Regions from separate parts of the Sporomusa sp. 246TCP1 genome, predicted to be linked through region 1. Evidence: a T-box and tRNA genes for the amino acid it is inferred to sense, from the RefSeq annotation. Region 1 holds a T-box; the other holds one or more tRNA genes.
The links. The T-box of region 1 lies ahead of serS (serine--tRNA ligase). A T-box ahead of a tRNA ligase gene usually reads a tRNA of that ligase, here a tRNA-Ser.
Positions count from the first base shown of each region.

Region 2: it has a tRNA-Ser gene. The T-box ahead of serS (serine--tRNA ligase) is inferred to sense a tRNA for this amino acid. The anticodon was not compared.

Region 1 is NZ_CM170492.1:4,470,164-4,479,827, forward strand. Features, by position in the region: gene gcvPA (aminomethyl-transferring glycine dehydrogenase subunit GcvPA) at 1-1,004, opposite strand, end outside; gene gcvH (glycine cleavage system protein GcvH) at 1,006-1,395, opposite strand; glycine riboswitch at 1,563-1,651, opposite strand; gene serS (serine--tRNA ligase) at 1,714-2,982, opposite strand; T-box leader at 3,024-3,221, opposite strand; gene AC1ECB_RS21135 (uracil-DNA glycosylase) at 3,459-4,127, shown strand; gene AC1ECB_RS21140 (NAD(P)/FAD-dependent oxidoreductase) at 4,110-4,994, opposite strand; gene AC1ECB_RS21145 (aldo/keto reductase) at 5,017-6,024, opposite strand; gene AC1ECB_RS21150 (tetratricopeptide repeat protein) at 6,039-7,115, opposite strand; gene serC (3-phosphoserine/phosphohydroxythreonine transaminase) at 7,429-8,526, opposite strand; gene AC1ECB_RS21160 (ABC transporter ATP-binding protein) at 9,035-9,664, opposite strand, start outside.
Region 2 is NZ_CM170492.1:5,099,481-5,109,144, reverse strand. Features, by position in the region: gene AC1ECB_RS24225 (penicillin-binding protein) at 1-161, opposite strand, end outside; gene AC1ECB_RS24220 (TerC family protein) at 296-988, opposite strand; gene AC1ECB_RS24215 (dipeptidase) at 1,160-2,101, opposite strand; gene AC1ECB_RS24210 (hypothetical protein) at 2,203-2,400, opposite strand; gene AC1ECB_RS24205 (alpha/beta hydrolase) at 2,498-3,217, shown strand; tRNA gene AC1ECB_RS24200 (tRNA-Ser) at 3,351-3,441, opposite strand; tRNA gene AC1ECB_RS24195 (tRNA-Ser) at 3,499-3,587, opposite strand; gene AC1ECB_RS24190 (magnesium transporter CorA family protein) at 4,076-5,023, shown strand; gene addA (helicase-exonuclease AddAB subunit AddA) at 5,140-8,892, opposite strand; gene addB (helicase-exonuclease AddAB subunit AddB) at 8,892-9,664, opposite strand, start outside.

The DNA.
Region 1 (9,664 bases):
CATAGTGCCTCATTGGAGCAAATGTTTGACGTTGCTTTCTCCCGACGAATATGTTGTTCACGCGCCTGCAATGTCAGAACAAACCCCCGTTTGCCTTCCTTGTCGGTGGTCTGCCCGACAATCCGGCCCGGCATTTTACGCATAAGTTTTTCTGTAGCAGCAAAAAAACCCAGGTATGGGCCGCCAAAAGACATGGGAATTCCCAGGCTCTGGCCTTCGCCAACCACAATATCAGCCCCGAGTTTGCCGGGAGCCTCTAAAATGCCAAGAGAAATAGGGTCAACCACTGCGATTATGAGCGCTCCCTGCGCATGGGTCATATCAATAATTGCTTTACAATCCTCCACACAGCCAAAGAAGTTAGGTGTCTGCAAGAGGACTGCCGCCACCTTCTTGCTTAATTTGGACTGTAATTCCTGAAGGCCGATTTGACCGTCCAGATAGCCAAGCTCGCTGATGGTATAACCCCGATCAATCGCATAGGTGTTCAGGATCTCACGATAATGGGGATGGACTGTCTTCGCCACCAAGAGCTCGGTACGCCCGGTAGCGCCGGCTGCCATCATCGCTGCCTCAGCCAGACCTGTGCCCCCGTCGTACATTGAGGCATTGGCTACTGCCGTGCCGGTTATTTCACAAATTAGGCTTTGGTATTCCCATAAAGCTTGAAGGTACCCTTGCGATATTTCTGGCTGATACTGGGTATATGCTGTATAATATTCTGAACGTCTAAGCACATGGTCCACGACACTGGGTATGTAGTGGTCATAAGCACCGGCACCAAGAAAGCAAGTATACTCAGCAATACTCGCATTCCTACCAGCCATAGCCGCCAGGTGGGCTGCCAATTCAGGTTCAGACATAGCCTGCGGCAAATTTAGCGGGCGGTTCAGCCGCAAATTAGCAGGAATATCGGCAAATAAATCCTGAACCTCATCCACGCCCACAGTCGTCAGCATCGCCTTGCGGTTTTCCGGGGTGTGCGGCAGATAGCTCCACGGCATGTTAATGCCCTCCCTCAGCCACCAACTGCTCATAGGCTTCGCTGTCTAACAGTTTAGCAAGTTCGGCACTGTCGGTGATTTCAATTTTAGCAATCCAGCCTTCACCATATGGGTCTTGATTAACAAGCTCCGGTGCATCGGCTATACTTTCATTACCAGTGATTATCTGGCCTGAAATAGGGGTATAAACATCTGATACGGCCTTAACTGATTCTACTACCGCGAGTCCCTGTCCTACGGCTAGCTCGGTCCCGGATTCCGGCAATTCTACAAAGACAACATCCCCAAGCTGTGACTGGGCATAGTCAGTAATACCAATGGTCGCCGTATTCCCCTCAACTTTCACCCATTCATGATCTTGGGAATACTTAAATTCTTTAGGAATATTCATTATTATTTCCCCTTTCTATAGTAAAATGGTACTACGTACATTCGGACAAACTAAAAAGAGGCAAAGGGAACGATTCCCTTTGCCTCTGTCCATTGTACCTGAGAGATTTGCCCTATAGGGCTCCCCATCGGTGACACCCGCGTAAGCGGATGTACTCTCCAGAGTATAGTCCTGCTATAGTCCTTTTGCCTGAGAGTTTAACAAAGTGCTTACTCCTTCGGCGCCGCAGTCAAGCGGTCTCTCCTATAACCATCATCCCAAAAATATTTGATTGTTAATTCAATTGTAGCAAAGGACAAGAATTACTGTCAATCTATTTTATTTGATCACGTCAACACCCATATAGGGGCGCAGCAGTTCAGGGATAATGACTGAACCGTCTTCCTGCTGATAGTTCTCCAAAATAGCAGCTACTGTCCGGCCAATTGCTACACCGGAGCCATTTAGGGTATGAACAAATTCCGGCTTACCTTTGGGCTCACGGCGGAACTTGATTTCAGCACGCCGGGCCTGGAAATCCTCAAAGTTAGAACAGGATGAGATTTCGCGATAAGTGTTAAAACTGGGCAACCAGACCTCAAGGTCATAGGTCTTGGCCGAAGAAAATCCCATATCACCCGTACTTAGCAGCATGGTACGGTATGGCAGACCTAACAGCTGCAAAACCTTTTCGGCATTAAGGGTCAGCTTTTCCAGTTCGCTATAAGACTCTTCCGGCAAACTGAATTTAACCATTTCTACCTTATTAAACTGGTGCTGACGGATAAGGCCGCGAGTATCGCGACCGGCCGCACCGGCCTCAGCCCGGAAACAGGCACTATAGGCAGTATAACAGAGCGGTAGATCCTTAGCATCCAAAATTTCCTGGCGATGAAGGTTAGTAATAGGCACCTCGGCTGTTGGGATAAGATAATAGTTCAGACCTTCCAGTTTGAACATATCCTCGGCAAACTTGGGTAATTGACCTGTACCGGTCATACTGGCCTCGTTGACAATAAAAGGGGGGAAAAATTCGGTATAGCCGTGCTCTTTGGTATGAAGGTCCAGCATGAAATTGATAAGTGAACGCTCTAACCGGGATCCTAAGCCCCGGTAAAAGGTAAATCTCGCCCCTGTTACCTTGCCGCCCCGTTCAAAATCAAGAATCCCCAGCTTTTCTCCGATCTCCCAATGGGCTTTCGGCTCAAAAACAAACTCCTTCGGCATACCCCAGCGGCGCATTTCCTGATTGTCCTGTTCATCTTTGCCTACAGGTACAGAAGCATGTGGCACATTGGGTATGCTCATGATAATGTCGGCAAGCCCAGTTTCGACTTCCTTTATCTTAGCATCAATTGCGCTAATACTGTCGCCTACTTCCCGCATTTCGGCAATCATATCATCGGCATTTTCTCGGGCTTTCTTTTTTTGACTAATCTCCTGCGAAACAGTATTCCGCTTGTTTTTGAGCGTTTCAACCTCAGCTAATAGCTCCCGCCGTTCTTTTTCAAGCTTGATAAACTCGGCCAAACTCATCGCCGATCCCCTGTTTTTTAGTGCTTGTTCCACAATTTCAGGGTTATTCCGCACAAATTTAATATCCAACATATGGTTCTTCCTCCTTAACATAAAAAATTCCCGTCCCTTATGATAGGGACGGGAATTTAGTTCCCGCGTTGCCACCCTGCTTGACTACCAACAGTCCACTCGACACGCATAACGGACGTGGACCGTGCGGCTCATCACCGCATGCTCAGAGGGTGGATAGCATAATGTTGTTACTGGCTCGCACCTGCCGCCAGTTCTCTGAAAACTCTCCATCATGCATGCCCTGTCATTGCATCTAACGATATCAAGATACAATTATTATGTATTATAAAATTATACATTATTCAGCACAGAATGTAAAGTACTGGCAGCACCGTATCATCCACGACTAGCTAAACACCCTTGACATAACCATTAAAGTTTTTTCTGTACCGATCTTTTATTATCCTTTTTCACAAAAGGATTTTCCTGTAAGTTACGCGAACTAAACCATATTCAAAGTAAACAACTACTACCAAGCAAGGAGGCCATAGTACATGTTCTCTTCTATTTCTGATCTTGAAAGTGCTATATTATCCTGCAACCAATGTAAATTGTGTCAAGAAAATAATCATGGGCCAACATCATACAATGGTTCTGCTTGTAGCCCATTAGCTATTATTGGCGAAGGACCCGGTGGCGTCGAGGATGAATATGGGGTGCCTTTAGTAGGACCATCCGGTCAATTATTAGATAAGGCCTTATGGAGCGTAGGTGTAACAAGAGATAAAGCTTACACTTCAAATGTTATAAAATGCAGACCCAATAAAAATCGCACTCCAACCGTAGAGGAAGGTGAATTTTGCGCTAGTCTATGGTTAGATAAAGAAATAGCAATGATACAGCCAAAAGTTATTATTGCTTTAGGCAGTGTAGCACTAAAATATCTGCTTGGGCCCACCGCTCGCATTACCAAAGACCGGGGGCACTGGTTCACCACAAAACATAACATCCCGGCGATTGCCACTTACCATCCGGCTTACCTCCTGCGACTAACCGGCAAAGATCTGGTTAAGGCCAAATGGGAGGTATATTATGACATGAAAGCCGCTGTAGAAAAATGCCAGGAACTGGCTCCTGGTAATGACTTGAAAGCTGAAACCATTCCAAACTTACTAGAACTATACAATGAACGAAAAATTAGCAGATTAAGCAAAGGTACCTAAGTCTACTTTATCAATATACGTTATCGCACTCAGTACAGCAACAAGCCCTTCGCCAGTGGCCTTGGCAATTTGCCAGGGTTTACCAGTGCAATCACCGGCGGCAAATACCCCGGGGATGCTAGTTGACATGTCCCGGTTGACCTTGATGACTTCACCATCTAATTCCAAGCCTGGCAACAGATTTTCAACAGGATCGGACTGACGCATAATAAAGACCCCATGCAATTTAATTTCTTCTTTATCTGTTACTAGCTTTTCCACTTGTCCGTCACCAACAATGGCCTTCGGCTTGGCTGTAAGTACCTTAATCGGTGCCCGCAGCTTAGTAAAGTCACCTTTATACTGCGGCAGAAAATAGACATTACGGCAGAGTTCACTTAAAAATACCGTTTCGTTCTCCCCTTCCTCAGTATAAGAAATAACAGCTACATCCTTTCCTTCAAACATCCGTCCATCGCAGGTAGCGCAGTAGCTGACTCCCCGGCCCAATAGCTCCCGCTCGCCTTCGAATAAAAGGGTACTTACCACACCGGTAGCAAATATAATGGCCTTGGCATCATAGGTAGTCTGCGGTGTGAGCAGTGTAAACATATTGTCACCGAGAAATACGTTCATCACCTTTTCTTTGACAAGCTTCGGCCCATGGGCCAGCGCATGTCCGGTAAAATGCTGCATTAGACCTTTGCCGCTAACCTCCGGCAGCCCCAAATAATTATCAACCTTATGCGCTTTTTGCAGTTTTTCACTAAAATCGAGATGCTCAAACACAGCAATGTTCTTATTGCGAATGCGTCCTGTCAATGCGGCAGACAGCCCTGCTGGGCCACCACCGATAATGGCAATATCAAACTTGTTATCTTCGGCCATATATATATTCCTCCTTGTATTACTACCCGAGGTCTTTGGCCACCTGTTTTATCCGCTCCCGAATGGGCAGATTGTAAGGGCAACGCTCCTCGCATTCCCCGCATTCGATGCACGCCGAGGCTTTGACCTTAGCCCCCTGGTACCGCGCTGGAATAGCCGTCTTTAATCCATATCTTGTATATTGTAAATGAAAAATAAACATCTGTGGAATATCAATTCCAGCAGCACAAGGCATGCAGTAGCCACAGCGGCGACAGAAATTAGGGCCAAGTTCCGCGGCTAAGGCAGTCAGTTTGGCCGTTTCCTCAGGATTTAGTGGTCTAAAATTTTGGGCCGCAGCCAAATTCTCAGTAACATGCTCTACCCGGTCCATCCCTGGAATAGCAACTACCCCTTCCTGTTGCAATACAAAGCGTAATGCTAAGTCTACATGGTCAATAAGGCCGCCCCCCAGTGGTTTCATCACAATCATACCGACGTCAAGCGACCTCGCCAAAGGAAACAAGTCGTTCATAGCCCGCTGTTCCACACAATTAAAGGGTACCTGCACAGTACTGAATTCACCAGTTTTAACCGCCCTTATAAGCATATCCACATTATGGCCGGTTATGCCGATATGACGAATTTTCCCTGCAGCTTTAGCTTCTTTCAAGGCCGCAAGTGCCCCGTCTGGCGCCATAACAGCTTCCCATTCCTCTTCAGTCTTGACATTATGCAGTTGATAGATATCAATATACTCGGTTTTCATTGTAGCCAGACTAGTAGCAATATCCTCAATCATAGCTGCTTTGGTTCTGGCCATACTTTTCGTAGCCAGAAAATACTCACTGCGGCGGCCGGCTATGTACCTGCCAATTTTGGCTTCACTGTCCGTATAGGCTCTGGCGGTGTCAAAGAAGTTTATCCCGGCATCCAAAGCAGCAATAAGCACTTCACCAGCTTCCTCCATTGTACAGCGTTGCATAGGCAATGCACCAAAGCTAATGGGTGTTACCAAAAAGCCGGTTCGGCCTAAACGTCTATTTTCCATCGAAGTAATCCCTCCTATTGCAATTGCGTTCCATCTGCTTCTTGCTCTAAAGCCTGCAGCCGTTCCTTAGCATGAGCTGCTTCCGGTGACTCTGGCCTGGCTCGCAGGATAAGTTCTTTATAAGCAATAATAGCTTCAGCGGTACGCTGTTGCATTTCACAGCATAATGCCTTATTATGGTGAGCCAGCACATTGTCCGGATTAAGCTCTAACGCATGGGTAAAATCAGCAATGGCCGCATCAATATTCTTTTGGGCGGCATAGGCAATGCCCCGGAAAAAGTATGGTCTGTCATCACTAGGATCGCCCTCAATAACGCGGCTAAAATCAGCAACGGCCTCGCTGGTTCTTTCCTGGCCCATATAGATAGAAGCTCTAATGGCAATAGCTTGCATATTTTCTGGTTCCAACTCAATTACTTTATTATAATCAGCCAATGCTTCCTCAATGAGACCGATCTCATTGTAAGCCTGTCCCCGCTTAATCAATACAGTGGGTTCTTCCGGGAAGCGCTCAATTACCTTATTATAGTCGGCAATCGCTGTTGAATACAAATTGCGGGCAGCAAAGGCATCACCCCGATTTACGTAAGATGCCATATCTGCCGGCTCTAACTCAAGAGCTTTGGATAAATCATCAATAGCATGCTCAAACATGCTGTTATTAAGATACAGCACACCACGGTTTGCGTAATTCATCCAATCTTTAGGATCATAAAACATCGCCTGCGAATAATCCATCACGGCATTTTTGATATCCTCAAGCATGGCATATGCACTGCCACGGTAAGAATAATAAACTGCCTTGCGGGAATTAAGTTCAATTGCCTTGCTGTAATCGGTAATCGCCTGCTCAAAGTTACCAGCGACAGCTGCCACTACGCCGCGCCAAAAATAGCCTTCACTATTATCAGGCTCTCCAGCTAGCAGCTTGCTGCACGCTGCCAGCACGTCAGCCGTTTTACCGGCATCATAAAGTTCCTGCATGTCTTTACTAAATTGACTTTCCTCGACAACCGGGCCACAACCGGAGCAACCGCAGTCACAGGACGAGCCGCAGCCAGCTTCATTACAACCATTATCTTGATTCATATTAACAACTCCTTTACTGAGTTTATCTGTAATTGTTATTAACTACTATGATATGTTCGCGTCTTTTACTATAATCCCTGCTATTATTGCCAAAATTATCCCCAAAAACAACATATCTACAACACGCTAGAAAATAAATAGCTAAAAGGCGAAAGTGCTCACTAACAGTGGCAATTTCGCCTTTTATAACTACTATAACCCTTTTTGCTCAATACCGCTATACAAAAAACCCAGATGGTTCGTCGAGTTCATGAGCACTAATCGCCATTTTCCGTCCTGGTATTCAACTACATTAATGCAATATTTGCGCAAGTTAGGAATTTTCCTTTTGGAAGGCAAGCATATAGTCGCGCAGCGCCTGGCAGGAATCGTAGGGTACGGCATTATAAACAGAAGCCCGGCAGCCACCAACCAAACGGTGACCATTTAGACCCACAAAACCAGCCTGTTTAGCTTGCTCCAAAAACTTTTTCTCCAGGTTCTCGTCAGCCAGACGGAAAGTGATATTCATTAATGAACGGGCACTCTGCTGAGCATGCCCCTTATAAAAGCCATTGCTGGCATCAATAGTATCATAGATTAGGGCTGCTTTTTCCTGGTTACGCTTGTAAATACCAAGCAAACCACCTTCCTCTTTCATCCATTCCAACACTAATTTCATCATATAAATACCAAAGGTGGGCGGCGTATTATATAAAGAGTTGTGTTTAGCAAAGGTAGCATATTGGAGCATTGTTGGAACCTTTTTCTCAGCCTGTTCTAAAAAATCACGGCGAATAATAACAACCGTAACACCCGAAGGCCCGATGTTTTTTTGAGCCCCGGCATAAATAAGCGCAAATTTGCTCACATCAATAGGACAAGACAAAATATCGCTGGACATATCGGCAATCAATGGCACTCCATCCGTATTGGGAAAAGCATGCCACTGGGTGCCATAAATTGTGTTGTTGGAGGTAATATGCAGATAAGCCGTATCAGCATCATAGTTAATTTCTTTAAGAGCCGGTATCTGGCAATAGTTTCCTTCTTTAGCGGTAGCGGCTACAAATACCTCACCTAGTTTTTCGGCCTCAGCATAGGCTTTCTCAGACCAGACACCTGTCATCACATAGCCTGCTTTTTTGTTAGCAGGTAAAAAGTTCATCGGGACCATAGAAAATTGGAGACTGGCGCCCCCCTGCAAGAATAAGACCTCATAACCTTCCGGTATTGACAGCAATTCTTTTAAGAGTTCAATGGCCCGGTTATGAACAACTTCATACGCTTTACCACGATGACTGTGTTCCATGATAGACATGCCGGTGTCATTAAAGTCAAGCAGTTCTGCTTGGGCCTTTTTAAGAACTGCCAGCGGCAATGCTGCCGGTCCGGCATTAAAATTATAGGCTCGTTTAACACTGTTATTCACAAAATCACCTCATAATAGTAATAGTAAAGTAAAAATCCCGCCCCAATAGATAAGGTATTGGGGCGGGATAGAAATCCCACGGTACCACCCAGTTTCAAGCCGTCCACAACGGAAAAGACAACGTTAAATATATATAAAAAAACCCCCATCCTCTACAAGGACGAGAGCATTCTCCCGCGTTGCCACCCATGTTGCTTTTCAGCCAACTTTTGCCGCTATACCGGGCGGACCCGTCAGATTCATCATCAGCCACTCCCAGGCGGAATTCATTGCTACTCACACTGGCTCGCACCAACCACCAGTTCTCTGAAAGCTCACAGCAATCAACTTCCTGTTCATCGTGTAGAAACTATTTTAACTTGGTTTCGATTATACAATATGCGCTACCAGCAGTCAAGTGTATTTTGTACAAAAACCAACAAAACCATTTCTAGCTTTGGGGGCTAAATACCGGACACAAGTGTTACGCTTATTCATATTCTCTGGCAATCTCGTCATGGCTACGGCTTTAGCCGCTCACTCTGCGGCCAGTTAATTCAATAAAAACATCTTCCAGGTTAGTGTTTCGCAGCGTAGCATTAACCGCCAGAGTACCGGCAAATGCGGCGGCCTCCGCTCGACTGGCAAAAAAACGATATTGCGTGCCTTCACTTTCGCACCATTCAACAACATAACTACCTAGCCGCTCACATAATGCACCTGGACTGTTAAGCGCAATCAGTTGCCCTTTTTCCATAATGGCTACCCGCTTACAAAGATTTTCGGCTTCCTCAATATAGTGGGTAGTCAATAACACCGTCAAGCCATCCGCATTTAACCGGCGAATCAAATCCCACAGCCGCCGCCTAACCTGCGGGTCCAGTCCAACGGTAGGCTCATCTAAAAAAAGCACCTTAGGCTGATGCAGCAGTGCCCGCGCAATCATCAGCCGCCGCTTCATGCCGCCGGAAAAAGTATTCACCATGTCATTGCCCCGCTCTTTCAGTTCAACATAATCCAGCAGCTCTTCGACCCGTTGCTCCCGCCCGGCTCGCGGCATGTGATGCAAGCGACCATGTAAGTTGAGATTTTCCCGGGCTGTTAAATCTATGTCAAGATTAAAATGCTGCGGCACAACGCCAATAACCGCTTTAACGGC
Region 2 (9,664 bases), 630 kb from region 1:
ATTACCCGGCTTTCGCTAACTTGATCCTTTACCCTGTTACTCAGACGTTGCCCCTCACCGAATTGAATCCAGGCAATTCTCCCTGCTAAACCAAATATCACCAGCATGGTTACCGTCAAAAACCAAGCCAGGCGTTTTTGCATATTTACCGGCGTTGCCATCTATGTCAGCCCTTCCTTGGATAGATATTCTATAGGTTATTCGGCATAGAGCCTTAATACCCTGCAAAAAAGAAGGAAGACATCGCCTCAAAATGCGATGTCCCCCCAACAGTGCCTTTGCACTGCAACATACATTATTGCACCGAATTTCCCTCTTTTGCACAGGCTTCGGTACCCTTTTCTTTATGTGTGCTCTTCCACCAGAGTCCAATCGCTACTACCCCTGCCGTAACTGCCGCCGGCAACAGCCATTCGGGTATCACGGCATGAATAACCGGACCAATTTTTTCATCAGCCACCATCATTTCGCCGGCCGTCCAGGCAATAAGCGCGGCTCCGAGATACACAACTATCGGGAACTTGTCCATAATTTTAATAATAATTTGACTGCCAAAAACAATCAATGGGATACTAAACGCAAGTCCTATGCCAAGCAAAACATAATCGCCTTTGGCTACTGCAGCAATTGCCAGGGTATTATCAAGACTCATAACTAAATCTGCGATAATAATGGTCTTTACAGCCCCTACGAACGAAGTGTTGGCTTCAATATTTTCACCGCCATCATCCTCCATAAGTAATTTAGCCGCAATCCAAATAAGAAGTAAACCGCCAAAAAACTGAACATAAGGAATTTGCAAAAGTACAACAGCTACAATTGTAAGAATAACGCGCAGGACTATCGCCCCGCCACTACCCCATAGGATCGCTTGCTTTTGTTGCTTCGGGGGTAAAGAGCGGCTCGCCAAAGCAATGACCACTGCATTGTCGCCGCTAAGTACGATGTTAACCATCATAATACTAGCTAGTGCTACCAAAAACTCCACTTTTTCGCACCCCTTTTATTATTATCACTTTGTAGCACTGGTGATAAAGGACACTATATCTTATTATCAGATTTTAATATCATCTATCAAGAGGTACTACCACAAATTATTTTACTCCCCCGTATCCGAATGTGCAAGTCTCTAAATGACTTGTTACTTCACTAACCAGATTCAATGTAATGTATCTTTTATCACTCTGAGGGCGTTTTTCCAGCATATCTTATCAATTTTCGCCTGACTAAATCCTGCTTTTTCCAAAGCATCTACCAGTTTACTCATTTCGCCGGCATGAGCCAATTCCAGTTCTGGGCTAATGCCGTCAAAGTCTGACCCAATCGCAATGACCTCTATCCCACCCACGTTATAGATATGTTGGATATGAAGAACCATATCTTCAACCCGGCTGACCGGTGCACTGCCCAAAAAGGATTTTTCAAAATTAATCCCCATGACACCACCCTTTGTGGCTAACAGCTTAATCATCTCATCAGTCAGGTTGCGATGATGAGCGGTTACAGACCAGGCATTAGAATGGGAAGCCACAAACGGTTTTTGTGTCAGTGCAGCCACCTCATAAAAACCCTGATTTGATAAATGGGATACATCAATCATCATCCCCAGCCGGTTCATCTCTGCCACTACTTCCCGGCCAAAGGGCGTAAGACCCTGCTTACGGCATTCGGGCAAGGCGCTCGGATAGCCAATCTCATTAGGATAGTTCCATGTGAGCGTAATCAGCCTAACACCAAGACGGTAGAAATTACGCAAATTAGTCAACTCACCCTTAAACGCCCCGCCTTCCTCAATCGTCAAAAAAGCAGATAATTTGCCATCTGCTTGATTTTGCTGGAATTCACCATAATTTCTTGCCAACGCAATATATTGTTTATTTTCCTCTATTTCCTGGTAAAAGCGATCAATCATTCTAAGTGCTCTCACTAACGGATCACCATCTGTTTGCAGATTAATAAACATAGCAAAAAATTGAGCCTGAGCCTTACCGGCCTGCAGTTTTTCGATATCCACACTAAGCGAGTTACGATAAAGGCCCTCTGACTTATCTCCCTCCATTAAGCACATTATCGTATCACAATGCAAATCAATACTATTCAATTACTGTTCCCCTCTCCTGAGTCCCTTTTACGGAACTTTCTACCAGGGTTCACTATGACTTATACCACTGGCATATATAATACTATGAAACGCATTTGTTTTTATTCGCCTTGCTCTTCCACTACCTCGACACCAGCGGCAAGCTGATGGCTAAACTCATCAAACTCCGCACTGTTCATTATACCAGCCGTACTCAGTTCCTCCCGAAGTTCGTCCTGGCTAAGACCTCGCCATGCTTCATACTGATGACTATCAATCAAAAAGTTATTAATTAGATATCCTAACAAGATGTCTGTCATTAGTTGCTCCTCCTATCAATTATCTTTAGCTACAGCTATACTATAATTAGTATAACCCAAAATAATATCCTTAACTTTAAATAGATGGGGTATCCTGATGAACAATATTCTACTACCTGCGGGTAATACTCAACTACCGGGTGTTTTCCATCCCGCACGCCATCCCTCAGATAAAACGCTAATTATCTCTCATGGCTTCCGGGGCAGTAAGGACGGCGGCGGTCGGGCAATCCGCCTGGCAGAAACCATTGCTGCAACAGATGTTAATGTACTCCGCTATGACTTTACTCCCCTCCAAAACCTATCTTGCCAGATTGCCGAGCTTACAGCCGTTGTTGCCTATTCCCGGCAGACAATCGGCGGACAACTATTTTTGCTGGGGCGCAGCCTGGGCGGCACCACCTCACTGGCAGTAGCCGCCATTGACCCAATGATAAGGGGACTCATCCTCTGGGCTACACCCTGGAACCTTCCCGCTACCTTCCGGTTGGCACTGGGGGCTCATTATGAACAACTGGCGACCGGCACCCCCCTGCAACTAACAGATGAGTATGGTGACCTGTTGCTTACACCAGAATTCATCCAGGATTTTGCCCGCCATAACATCCTAGCCTATGTCCAACAAATAAAACAACGGCCCCTCCTTATTCTCCACGGAACAGCCGATAACATCGTGCCGGCCAGCCAGGCTCAAACTATTTATGAGTTAGCGGCAGAACCAAAAAAGCTAATCCTCTATCCAGACGGCGATCACCACCTGGCCGCACAAAGCAGCCAAGTTAGTGAAGAAATTGCCAGTTGGCTCAGCAATTTCTAGTTCGCTAATGCGACATATAGGGAGAGGGGTTTTACTTTTGGCATTGCCCCTCCTCCGCAATTCCCAAAACTTACAAATTCTGATACACATAAAAAAACGGCTGTTTACCTCTCGGTAAACAGCCGTTTTTTTATGGCGGAGTGGCAGGGATTTGAACCCTGGCAGGCCTCACGACCTCTAACGATTTAGCAAACCGTCCTCTTCAGCCACTTGAGTACCACTCCGTGTCATAAGCTGGTTAGATTATAGCAGATACTCTGCCTCAAGTCAATTGACTTATATGGCGGAGGGGGTGGGATTCGAACCCACGGTCCCTTGCGGGATCACTGGTTTTCAAGACCAGCTCCATAAACCGCTCGGACACCCCTCCGTAGCAAGCACAGTTAGTATTATAACAAATGACAAGATGGCTTGTCAACAAAACAACCCCCGGTAATTTATGTCTGTTTTGCCTTACCTGTTCTTGACCGTGTGCACATTGGCTAGCACAAGTAATACAATAATACACAGAATTGATGATCTAGTAGTAAGAATACTTGCCTCATGCTATAGCCGGGTTAAATCTAGGTTATTTTTTTTATAAAAGGGTTGACTATTAAGGTAAACAGAATTATATTCATTATAGAGATATTTTAAGATAATCATTAATATTTCAAAGGCAGGTGAGATAGATGGATGTAGGCCGACCTAGTTGGCGTCTTTTGTTCAATTTAATAAAAATTAGGGGAATATTCCATTTTTTTCGCCGAATTTATCTGAGTACACCACTTAGCAACACCTTAGCTAAGGGTTATCCGATTGACTAGGTAAAGGTAACTATTTGCATTCCCCTAAAAAGAAAAAAGGGGGGGGAGCATTATGCTTAAAATTTATCGCAGCAATTGCACAGATCTATATGAGCTTACTCTTCAGACGTTGGAACGAGGTGCCTGGTTTAACCTGATTAATCCCACATCCGCGGAACTGGAGCAAGTGGCAGTCACCACTGGCAGCCCACTTGATTTCCTTAAAGCAGCCTTGGACGAAGAAGAACGTTCCCGTATCGAAGTGGAAGAAAATCATATGCTTGTTATCACCAATATTCCTGTTACGCGTGGTCATGATAGTTATGACGCGTTGCCATTAGGCATCGTACTTACTACCGACTACATCATTACGATTTGCCTGGAATCCAACGAAGTCTTAGCTGATTTTAAACCTGAAAATCACCGGTTGTTCAGTACCTTTAAAAAGACCAGATTTCTTTTTCAGATATTATATAAATCGGCTACTTTATATTTGAAATACTTAAAGCAGATTAACCGCCGCACAGACGAGATCGAATGTTATCTGCGCCGATCTATGCAAAATGAGGAAATATTCCAGCTCTTAGAGCTGCAGAAAGGCTTAACCTATTTTGCCGCTTCCCTGCGTTCTAACGGCATCGTCTTGGAAAAGCTCTTGCGACTCCGTTCTACCAGCCAAGTACAACACCTGATTAAAATGTATGAAGAAGATGAAGATCTGTTAGAAGATGTTATTATTGAAAATAAACAGGCTATTGAAATGGTCGAAATGTATAGCCGCATTATGAATGGTATGATGGATACGTTTACTTCCATCATCTCAAACAACCTCAATCGCGTGATGAAATTCCTGGCCTCTATGACCATTATTTTGGCAATACCAACTATGGTTTCAAGCTTTATGGGAATGAATGTTGATGTACCCTTTGGCGGCAACGGTGGCTTTGTTATTACGCTATTATTTGCTGTGGCTGTTACCGCACTTAGTGCCTTTGGTTTATGGCGTAAAGGCATGTTCTAGTAAAAATATGAGCAAGGCAGCTTCCTCCCCTAAGCTATGATTTGTATAAAACAATATTAATAAGCATCCTAAGTGGCTGTACTGGAACTCGATTTCCAGTACAGCCACTTTTTCCTTTACCCTAAACCATCTAATTTAATCTCACGCCCCAACCGGAATGCATAAATATACTGTTCCTTGACCGGTCGACCAAGTATCCGCTCAATTGCCAGCGCATACATACTAAGCTGAACTGCATATTTGCTAACCAATTCATCGACCGCGACGACGCTATCGGTCTTATAATCAATCAAAACTAAACCGTCATCTTCGGCAAACAGGCAGTCAATAATCCCTTGCACGAAAATTTGTTCCCCACAGTTTTGCAGATCTGGATAAAACTTTTCGGCCGGCAGCAGCAGGCTAAATGGCATTTCCCGCCACACCTCGCTCGCCTTCGTCAAACGCTGGCCAAGCTGAGAGGTAAAAAAGGCCTTGATTAAACCAGCATCAACCTCTGCCGCCTGACCAGTCGGCAAAATCTGACAAACTTCCAAGGCACTGGCCTGCTCAGTAATGGCTTGGTTAGAAAACTCGCCAGCTAAATCAATATGTTGCATAACCGTATGCAGCATCATCCCATACTCTACCGGTGTCAGTTGCGAGGTGGCTTGCAGGAAGCGTGGACGGACATGCACGGTCGACGGTTTTGGTGCAAATACAACCTCGGCCTCTTCCCTTTCCACAAATTCAAGACGGCGTTTAATTTCCGACACTGACAGTTTGGCTGGTTTGCTAACTGCGTTCATACATGGATATTGCCAGTTTAAAAGCGTATCCACCCACCGGGTATCAGTATCACAGTCAACCGGTTCCAGCCGCCGGACAGCCGCCAATAATGCGTCATCCGCCTGACCGGCCTGCGTTAACGGTTTATTATCTTCCAGCTTAACTATTTTGATGTTCCAGGCTGAAAGCTGGCCTGCTAACGCTGTCACCGGCTGATCAGGGCACTCACCATACTGGCGAATAGCCTCACCATCGGTATGCCGGGCAACTGCCATACCAACCCAATCCAGATAACTTTTAGCTCTTATGACTTGGCTGACTGGCAGTTTTGCCTGCGGCTCGCCCACTGCCCGGCACCATGTAGCACACTTTTGGGACAACTTTTTGGCCGAACCAACTAAAATGAGTTTTTCCCTGGCCCGGGTCAGGGCCACATACAAAATCCGCTGTTCCTCGGCCTTAGTTTCCAACTCAAGCTTATGGGCAATACCCCATCGAGCCGGTGTCGGATAGCGAAATCTAAGCTCAGGTAACGTAACATACGGCCCAACACCCAGCTCCTTATGACATAATACCAACCCAGTCGTATCCATAAGGTTAAAGTTTTTTCCCATATCAGCCACTATAACTACTGGAAACTCAAGCCCTTTACTTTTATGAATACTCATGACCCTGACAACATCCTCGCTCTCGCCTAACGCCCGGGCTACCGACAAATCAGAATCCTTATTCTTTAGCCGCTCAACAAACCGTAAAAAGCGAAACAGTCCCCTAAAGTTAGTGGTCTCATACTGCCGGGCCCGATCATACAGCGCCCGCAGATTAGCTTGCCGTAAAACTCCACCAGGCATCCCACCCACATAGTCATAGTAACCGGTATCCTGGTAAATACGCCAGATAAGCTCGGCCACACCCTTACGCCGCGCCAAATTACGCCAAGTCGTTAGCTTAGCCAAAAAGCCCTGAACCTTGTGGGAAACAGCCTGAGTATGGCTATAGGCCTGCAATGCGGTCCACAGGCTGCCTTGCGCCAAACACAGTCGAATTTCAGCCAGTTCATCGCCAGTCAGACCAACCAGTGGCGAGCGCAGCACCGCTGCTATTGGAATATCCTGGTGGGGATTATCAATAACTTGCAACAGGGCTAACATAATAGATATCTCGGTTTCTGAAAAATAACCGGAATCCAGTTCTGCATAACAGGGAATCCCGTTTTGCCGCAGCCTATCCTGCAGCGCCTGAGCCTTACCCCGTACCGAACGCAGCAAAATAACAATATCACGGTACAATAAGGGACGATAGCCGCCCGCCTGTTTATCAAACGCCACACAGCAACTGTTGATCAATTCCTGAATACGCTTGGCTATGAGGACAGCCTCCTGCTCAAAAGCAGATAGTTCTTCTTCCGGTATACCATTATCCAGTTGGCTACACTCCTCAATTCCGGACTCTGAACTACTAATCGCCTCGCCCTCGTCAGCGATGCTCTCATCCCCAGCTTTCTCCCTGTCAATCATAATGATTTCTACCGGTCCCTCCAGGCTGTTTCCTACCGTGACCGGATAATCAGGGCCAGGATTAAGCTGCTCTGCCGGTCCGTAATCAAGCTCAGCCGTACGCTCTGTCATAAGCTGGGCAAACAGGAAGTTGACAGCATGAAGAACCCCGGCACGGCTGCGGAAGTTTTTACTCAAATCAATGCGTTTACACCCGACCCGCGTGCCGCTCTGATAACCATGATATTTGTCCATAAACAGAGCCGGCTCAGCCAGGCGGAATCGGTAAATGCTTTGTTTGACATCGCCCACCAGGAAGAGATTGGGCTGCTCAACACTTGCAACAAGCCGGATAATTTCTTCCTGTACTCTGTTGGTATCCTGGTACTCATCGACCATAATTTCGCTAAACCTGGCTTTAAGCTGGAGAGCTACCGGCGAAGGCTTGGTTTCACCTTGCCCTGAATCTGCCGCTCGTAATACCTCCAGGCACAAATGCTCTAAATCATTAAAATCAACAATGCCTTTTTCTTGTTTCGCCAGGGAAAATTTTAATGCAAAGTTCTTAACTAGTTGGACCAAGGCAGCCATGAGCGGCTCAACCTGACGCAAATCAGCCACAAGTTCCGAGCCGCTGCGTTCAAAATAAAATACCCTGGCATCGGTTATCCGCTTTTTGGCTTTATTGCGCTGGTTTTGAAAATAGTCCTTAATTTCCTTAGGCACTTCCTTACCAACTGAGGCAATCCGGGGGAAACTAACCTCTGCCAACGCCTTAGACAACGCTGCCCAGGATGACTGCGCAGCTACCAGCAATTTATCAATAATTTTAATATCTTCGGCATAGGTCTGGGCATAGGCTGTTGGCCTACCCGGTTTGCTAACCTCTGCCATTAGTGCCAGCAGCTGCTGGCGAGCCTCCTCCCAGTCCAGTACTATTTTATCCCGGACCAGGGATGACCAGGGAGTCTCATCAAAAGTTGCTGCTGGCGGCAAAAGAAAAGCGTCAGGTAAACCAGTTAGCCAATTCTCCGGCCAGGGATGACTGCGGGAAAACTCATATAACTTCAGCACCAGTCCAGCAAGAGAATTATCATTGACTTCGTCTCCATAATAGTCAATCAGCATCAAAAAATCTGTATCTGCCTGCAGGTAGCTTTCCTCAAACACAGCCTCAAGCACATCACTCTTGATTAATGTCACCTCGGCATCATTAGCCACCCGGAAATTAGGTTCAATGGCCAGCAGATAAAAATACTGCCGCACAATGCCCTGACAGAAGGCATGTAAGGTAGAAATATTGGCTGCATTTAGCAGCACCAACTGTCGCTCGACATGGCGCCTAAGCTCAACATCAGTGAGCTCAGGCTGCCTAAGTACAGTATTTAAGGCTTCACCAATGCGACCGCGCATCTCGTTAGCCGCCGCATTGGTAAAGGTCACCACCAGCAGACTATCCACACTCAGCCGTTCGTCAGGGTCAATGATCCGGCTAATAATCCGTTCCACCAGCACCCAGGTCTTACCCGACCCGGCAGCTGCCGCCACCAACAGATTATGATTACGGGTTTCAATCGCCGCTTGTTGCTCAGGAGAGCATTGCATTACTCACCGCCTCCTTTCCGTTGACGCAATTCCCTCATAATAGCCTCATCAGCCAGCTTAGGAAGCGCCAAATAGTCATTTTCCGGCAAATTACCGTCAAACTGGCATACTGGCAGGAAGGCACAATAGCCACAGGGTGTACTTTTCTCCAAGCGATACGGCCTAATGGCTGTTTCGCCATCAAGAATGGCGGCCGCTACAGCCAGCAGCTCCTGTTCAACATGGGTTAATAATATCTTGAATTCTTCCTCTGTTTTGAGCTTATCCCTACAACTTTCGTAAAAACCGTTTTTACCCAACGCAATCTTAAAAAACTCAGACCAACCGTTAATCGCTGCATCCAATAAGCCGACAATATCTGTATCAGCCAGTAACCAGCCTGGCATTTTGAGCCGGCTGTTAATATCTTTTTCAATTTGCTCTGGTGTTTTCAGAGTTGTCCCCGAAATAACAGGATTTTTTAAAAAATAATATAATACCCCTGCCGGCAGACAAGCATTAGGACCGTTCCGGGCGCTCACCGCCACTAATAAATAAGTTAGCAATTGCAGCTTAAGACCATAGTAAACCTCAGTCAAACTGAGCCAAGCCCCGCCTGATTTATAGTCAATAACCAGCACATAGTTTTGGTTGTCATACTCACCCATGTCCAGGCGGTCAATCTGCCCGGCTACTTCCACAATAGCATCCGGCAGAGTAAGCTTAAGCGGCGGCAGCGCGTCTAACCCCCGGCCAAAAGCCTGCTCAAATGCCACCGGCCGAAACTGAGTGA